Regions from separate parts of the Faecalibacterium sp. Marseille-Q4137 genome, predicted to be linked through region 1. Evidence: a T-box and tRNA genes for the amino acid it is inferred to sense, from the RefSeq annotation. Region 1 holds a T-box; the other holds one or more tRNA genes.

Region 1 (3,414 bases):
TGACGATACCGTTCTTCAGCTGATCAGCGGTAAAGCTGACAGTGGGAGCAGCTACCTTTTCACCATCCACCAGGACACCGCCCTGCACGACCAGGCGGCGGGCCTCGCCGTTGGAAGCGGCCAGACCGGCCTTGACCATGAGGGTCAGGATGCCGATGGAGCCATCGGTCAGATCCGCTTCGGTCAGCTGAGTGGAGGGCATGTGCTCAGTGTCGGCAGCACCGCTGAACAGGGCACGGGCAGCGTTCTGGGCCTTCTCAGCCTCTTCCTCGCCGTGCACCATTTTGGTCAGCTCGTAGGCCAGGATCTCCTTGGCCTCGTTCAGACGCTGATCCTTCCAGGTGCTCATCTCATCGATCTGCTCCAGCGGAAGGAAGGTCAGCATCCGGATGCACTTCATCACGTCAGCATCGCCGACATTGCGCCAGTACTGGTAGAACTCAAAGGGACTGGTCTTGTTGGGGTCGAGCCAGACCGCATTGCCTGCAGTCTTGCCCATCTTCTTGCCCTGAGAATCGGTCAGCAGGGTAATAGTCATCGCGTAGGCATCCTTGCCCAGCTTGCGGCGGATCAGCTCAGTGCCGCCCAGCATGTTGCTCCACTGGTCATCGCCGCCAAACTGCATGTTGCAGCCGTAGTGCTGGAACATGTAGTAGAAGTCGTAGCTCTGCATGATCATGTAGTTGAACTCGAGGAAGGACAGGCCCTTCTCCATGCGCTGCTCATAGCACTTGGCGCGGAGCATGTTGTTGACGGAGAAGCAGGCACCCACATCACGCAGCAGCTCAACATAATTCAGGTTCAGCAGCCAGTCGGCATTGTTCAGCATCAGAGCCTTGCCCTCAGAGAAATCGATGAACTTCTCCATCTGCTTCTTGAAGCAGGCTGCATTGTGAGCAATATCCTCCTTGGTCAGCATTTTGCGCATATCGGTACGGCCAGAGGGGTCACCGATCATGGTGGTGCCGCCGCCGATCAGGGCAATGGGCTTATTGCCAGCCATCTGCAAGCGCTTCATCAGGGTCAGGGCCATAAAATGGCCTGCAGTCAGGCTGTCTGCAGTGCAGTCAAAGCCAATATAGAAAGTGGCCTTGCCGTTGTTGATGAGGTCAATGATCTCATTGTCGGTGATCTGGGCTACCAGACCGCGAGCCTGCAGTTCTTCGTAAAGGGTCATGGGATTATCCTCCTGTTTTATCGGGCAGAGGACAAAAGAAAACGCCCCCTGCCAAAAATGAATTTGGCAGAGGGCGAGAAAATCGCGGTACCACCTCTGTTTGCCGCCCCCTCACGGAAACGGCCTCACGAGTGCGCCCCACAGAGATGGGATACACTCCTGCGTTTGTAACGCTCGCACGCGGCACAGCCTACTAGCCAAAGCATTCAGCCTGCAACTCCGGGAGGTATTTCCCCTGTTGTTCTGCACACCCCTTGCACCAACCGGGGTCTCTCTGGGCAGACACTAACAAGGTACTTGTTCCCTTCAACGTCTTTCAACAAAAATCAGTTTAGCACAAATCAGCAGGGTTGTCAATCACCGGTTTCATGCTCGGCCAGCCCCAGCATCTCTCTGGCATTGGCACGGGAAAGCTCCGTGACATGGTCACCAGAAATGATATGCGCCAGTGCGTCCACTCTTCCCTCGGTATCCAGCGGGTGGATCTCGGTATAGGTTCGCTCATTCGTGATATTCTTCTGGATAAGCAGATGGCAGTCGGCCAGTGCAGCGATCTGCGCTGTGTGGGTGATGCAGAGGATCTGGTGATCTTTTGCGCTCTGTTTGAGCACCTCACCGATGCGGCTGGCCGCCTTGCCGGATACGCCGCTGTCGATCTCATCGTAGATGACCGTAGGCACTGCGTCCTTATCGGCCATGGCATTTTTGATTGCCAGCGTGATACGGCTCAGTTCACCGCCGGAAGCGATTTTTGCCAGCGGCTTGGGATCCTCACCGGGGTTTGTGGAAATATAAAACTCCACGCTGTCCTGGCCATGGCTGGCCAACGGGCCGCGGGTATGGCGCAGGGTCATGCGGACACCGGGCATGTTCAAAAAATCCAGTGTGCCGGAGATGCGCCTGTTCAATTCCTCAAAGGCTTTCAGGCGGGTCTGGGTCAGCACCTCGGCCTTATCCCGGGCAAGTACATAGAGCCGATGCTTTTCAGCCTGCAGATGCTCTGTCCGCTCCTGTGAGAATTGGATGCGGTCCAGCTCTTCCCTTGCCTGCTGTCCAAAGGCGATGATATCTTCCACAGTATCACCGTATTTTCGCTTGAGCTTGTAGATCAGATCCATCCGCTGTTCGATCTCATCCAGCTCTGCATCATTCGTCTCGTAGCCCTCCAGCCGCCCGATCAGGTCAGCAGAAAGGTCTTTTGCGGTGTAATAAAGATCCAGCAGCTGTCCGGCGGCAGCAGAAAGGCCGCTGTCCAGTTGGGCGGCTCCATCGATCGCATTGGAGGCTTCCCCCAGCAGATCAACGGCACCCGGGGCATCATCTCCGCCCGAAAGCAGCGCATAGCTCTGGGAGATGCGCTCCCGGATGGTGGAGGCATTTGCCAGCACCTTACGGCGGGCCATCAGCGTCTCCTCTTCGCCTGCGGTCAGGCTGGCATCCTCGATCTCCTGTACCTGATAACTCAGCAGATCGATCTTTCGCTGTTTTTCACCCTCATCGGTGATGATGGCATCCAGCTCCTTTTTGACCTTGATAAGCTCCCGGTAAACAGCATAATACTCCTGATACACCGCCCCGTTCTGGGCGTAGGCATCCAGGATACCCTCATGGCGGGCCGGGTTCAACAGGCCTACGGAATCGTGCTGGCCGTTGATGTTGATGAGCCCACCGCACAGTTCCCGCAGAATGGCTGCTGTGGCAGGCATTCCGTTGATGCGGCAGGTGCTCTTGCCCTCGGCAGTGATCTCACGGCTCAGGGTCAGCGCTTCTGAGCGCTCATATCCTGCCTTTTCCAGGCTGTCCAGCACTGCAGGCGGAACATCATCAAATGCCGCCCGGATGACTGCTTTTGCAGCCCCCGTGCGCACCAGATCCTTGGAGGTGCGGTTGCCCAGAATGGCATTGATGGAGTCAATCAGGATAGATTTGCCCGCACCGGTCTCGCCGGTAAGGACATTCAGGCCCTTCTCAAAATGCACGTTGGCCTTCTGGATGACTGCAACATTTTCAATTTGCAGACTGCTCAACATGTTCGTTCTCTCCTGCCTTTATTTCTGCCCGATGTAATGCCCAAGCTCGGTGCAAATGGTCTTTGCGTCCCGCTCTGAGCGGGCCACGATCAGAAAGGTATCGTCACCAGAAAGGGTGCCGACCACATTTTTCCACTTGAGTGCGTCAAACACCTCGCAGGCCGCATTGGCCATGCCAGAGTAGCACTTTACCAGCACCACATGGCC
Region 2 (3,414 bases), on a different contig from region 1:
TTTGTTTTCCTTGCGCTGGAATTTTCTGATTTACAAACCTGAAGTGCTGTATTATAATAAAGTAATCACACAACAGGAGGCTCCTCAGAATGTCCCATTTGATCGAAACGGTATACAACCTGCTCTGGGGTGATCTGTTCACCCTGCCGGTGGGCGGCGGCATCGGCATTTCGCTGATGGCGGTGCTGCTGCTCACGGCAGGCGTGTTCTTCACCCTGCGCACCCGGCTGCTGCCCGTGCGGCTGTTCCGGGATATGATCGCCGCTGTCTGCGAAAAGAACCAGAGCAGGGACAGCCTTTCCTCTTTTCAGACGCTCATCGTCTCCACGGCCACCCGGGTAGGCATGGGCAATCTGGTGGGCGTGGTGGCGGCAGTGTCTGCCGGTGGTGCCGGTGCGGTGTTCTGGATGTGGGTCACGGCCCTGCTGGGGGCCTCCACCTCCTTTGTGGAATCCACACTGGCCCAGAAGTACCGGCAGCCCGACCCGCTCTATGGCGGTCAGCGCGGCGGCCCGGCCTACTACATCCATGTGCTGGCCGAGCGCAAGCGGGGCAAAAAGCTGCGTCATTCCATCATCGCGGTGTTGTTTGCCATTTCGGGCCTCATCTGCTGGTGCGGCATCAGCCAGGTCATCAGCAACTCGGTCAGCTCTGCCTTTGCCAATGCGTTCTCCATCCCGCCCATCGTGACCACGGTGGTGCTGGTGGTGCTCTCGGCGGTCATTGTCCTGCGCAAAGATGCCACCGTGAAAAGCCTGGATGTTATCGTGCCGATCATGGCGGTCTGCTATTTCGTGATGACGGTCATCATCATTGCGGTAAATTTCCGCCAGCTGCCCGCTGTGCTGGGCCGCATCTTCTCGGAAGCCTTCGGCCTGCGGCAGGTGGCCGCGGGCGGCTTTGGCGCGGTGCTGATGAACGGTGTCAAGCGCGGCCTGTTCTCCAATGAGGCAGGCAGCGGTTCGGCCCCCTGTGCGGCAGCGGCTGCCTCCTGCGATGATCCCGTGAAGATGGGCTTTGTGCAGGCACTGGGTGTCCTGATCGACACGGTGGTCATCTGCAGCTGCACTGCCTTTATGATGCTGCTGGCTCCCGCAAATGTCACCACTGGGCTGACCGGCATGGACCTGCTGCAGGCAGCGGCACAGTACCATCTGGGCAGCTTTGGCGTGGTGTTCATTGCCGTCACGCTGGCGCTGTTCAGCTTCTCCACCTTCATCGGCATCCTGTTCTATGCCCGCTCCAATGTGGCGTACCTCTTTGGCGACCGCTGGGGCTGGCAGACGGCCTATAAAGTGCTGGCCCTTGTCATGCTGATGGTGGGCGGTCTGGAAGCCTATACCGTGGTGTGGGACCTGGGCGACGTGGGCATCGGCCTGATGACCATATTCAATCTCATTGCCCTCTACCCCATGTCCGGCGAAGCCATTGCCGCCTTGCGGGATTACGAGCGCCGGAAACATCTGACCCAAAACTGACCCTGCCGACAGCTTCCGCAGAAAAGCTGCAAAAATCCGAAAAAAGTAGTTGACAAATCGCCCGCAGTCTGATAAAATAAACAAGTCGTCCGGCAACGGACGTGAACAGAATCTGGGCGTGTTCCCGAGTGGCCAATGGGGACAGACTGTAAATCTGCTGCTTTTCAGCTTCGGTGGTTCGAATCCACCCGCGCCCACCAAACAAGAAAAATCCGAACCTGTTTCCGATTGGAGAAGGGTTCGGATTTTTCGTTTTCTTCGGGTACAACAACGAAGGCTCCCGTGGACGGCGCAAAACTCCGATGCCTTGTCATAGACCGTAACCACACAACAAGAGTTTGGAGGACACGATGATGAAGTACGATGCAAGAGCTTGTTCGTTTAACATGGATACCGGGTGCGTGGAACTGCTGCTCCAAGATGGGCGCAAAATCTCCATCGACTGCACCGGGGTCGAGGATGCACTGGATGTTACCATGGCGCAGCAAACAGAACTGGACTACCTCATCTACAATGACCCGCTGGGCTATGCGGACTTGATTTTGAATGGCGACCCAGAGGAATATTTGAAAAATGCAGCCGGGAGCCATGGGCTAGAAGATTAAGGACAAAAAAATAAGAGGTGTGCCCAACTGGACACACCTCGGTGAGATACATCTATATAAGGCAGGGCGTTCCCTTTACTGGGAGCGTCCTGCTGTTTTTATGCGGCAACAGGCAAGGCTTGTAGAGCTTCCTGCTCTTTCAGCCATTCCTCGTATTCACGCTGGCCTTCCTCGCTGTTGAAAAACTCAACCATGGAAGGATAGAAACAACGTGCCAGCGACTTGATCGCTTCATCCGGGTAGCCGGACTTGTTTACAGACTTTTTCTTTTTGCTCAAATAGTGTCCTCCGAAAATCAAAGTTCCATATCCTGCCCACGCTTGCGGTTTCGCTGCGGCACATTTATGGTACGCTCCTGCTTGGGGGCAAGAATCTTTTCCAGAAAGCTGCGCACCAGTTCGGGCGCACGGTGGAGAGCATCCAGATAGGGCTTTACATCGTACCACAGGTCGTGGTACTTGTTGCTCCAATAAATGGCTTCCTTTTTGGCTGTGGAAAGTTCTTCTTTCAAGCGGCGGTTCTCCACATCCATCATATAGCCGTGGTCGGCCTGTTTTTTCAGCTTGGAGAATTCTTCTTCGGTCAGCGAGTAGTTGCCGAGGAAGGTGCGCTTGCCGATATAATCCAGATCACGCGCATGAATGAGGGCTTCTTTTGTGAGCGTGGCCTTTTTCTGCACAGCGGCAAGTTCCTTCTCCTTTTTGGAGAGGGTCTGACTGGTTTTGGCAAGCGACTGCGCCTTTTGGTCGGCTTGGGCGGTAAGGGTGTCCAGACGTTCCTGCTCCCGCTGGACTTTGAATTGGGTGACGGTCAGGTGTTCTTCAGTGCTGCCACGCTCACCGCGCTCTACATCGGTATACCCGGCGCTGCGCATATAGTTGAAGAAATCGTCTTGCAGGACACTGTACGACTTCTTCAGCACGGGCTTGCCGTTCTTTTGCAGGACAGGCTTTCCGGCATCGTCCAGCAGGGGCTTGGAAGCCCACTTCTTGCTCCGGCTGACCTGTATGACGGTCTCCTTGACTGTGCCGACCAGTGCCTTATCCTTGCAGCGTTTCGACCAGAGGATCTGCTTTTCCACCACAGGTACATAGACCACATGGAGGTGGTAGTGGTAGACCTCCCTGCCTAGTGCTTCGGTCATGGCACGGTTGATCTCATCAGCGTGCATGACTGCCGAGAGGATATACTGCTCACCACCCACGATTTGAACGGCTGCTTTGTAGGCATCCTCATAGAACTGCTTGGCGAACTCGTAGCCACCGTGATTGTCAAAATAGGCCGAGTTGACATCAAAGACAAGCTCGCAATAATGGGTGGCATCCGGCTTC

Evidence for each region. A T-box is a leader RNA that pairs with one kind of tRNA and senses whether it is charged. The one in region 1 lies ahead of tyrS (tyrosine--tRNA ligase), so its partner is inferred to be a tRNA-Tyr.
Region 2: it has a tRNA-Tyr gene. The T-box ahead of tyrS (tyrosine--tRNA ligase) is inferred to sense a tRNA for this amino acid. The anticodon was not compared.

Annotation. Positions count from the first base shown of each region.
Region 1 is NZ_JAFREK010000001.1:96,220-99,633, reverse strand. It holds gene tyrS (tyrosine--tRNA ligase) at 1-1,177, opposite strand, end outside; T-box leader at 1,244-1,496, opposite strand; gene recN (DNA repair protein RecN) at 1,531-3,207, opposite strand; gene J3353_RS00505 (arginine repressor) at 3,226-3,414, opposite strand, start outside.
Region 2 is NZ_JAFREK010000028.1:31,288-34,701, forward strand. It holds gene J3353_RS11360 (sodium:alanine symporter family protein) at 90-1,478, shown strand; tRNA gene J3353_RS11365 (tRNA-Tyr) at 1,593-1,678, shown strand; gene J3353_RS11370 (DUF6061 family protein) at 1,832-2,083, shown strand; gene J3353_RS11375 (hypothetical protein) at 2,182-2,361, opposite strand; gene J3353_RS11380 (plasmid recombination protein) at 2,379-3,414, opposite strand, start outside.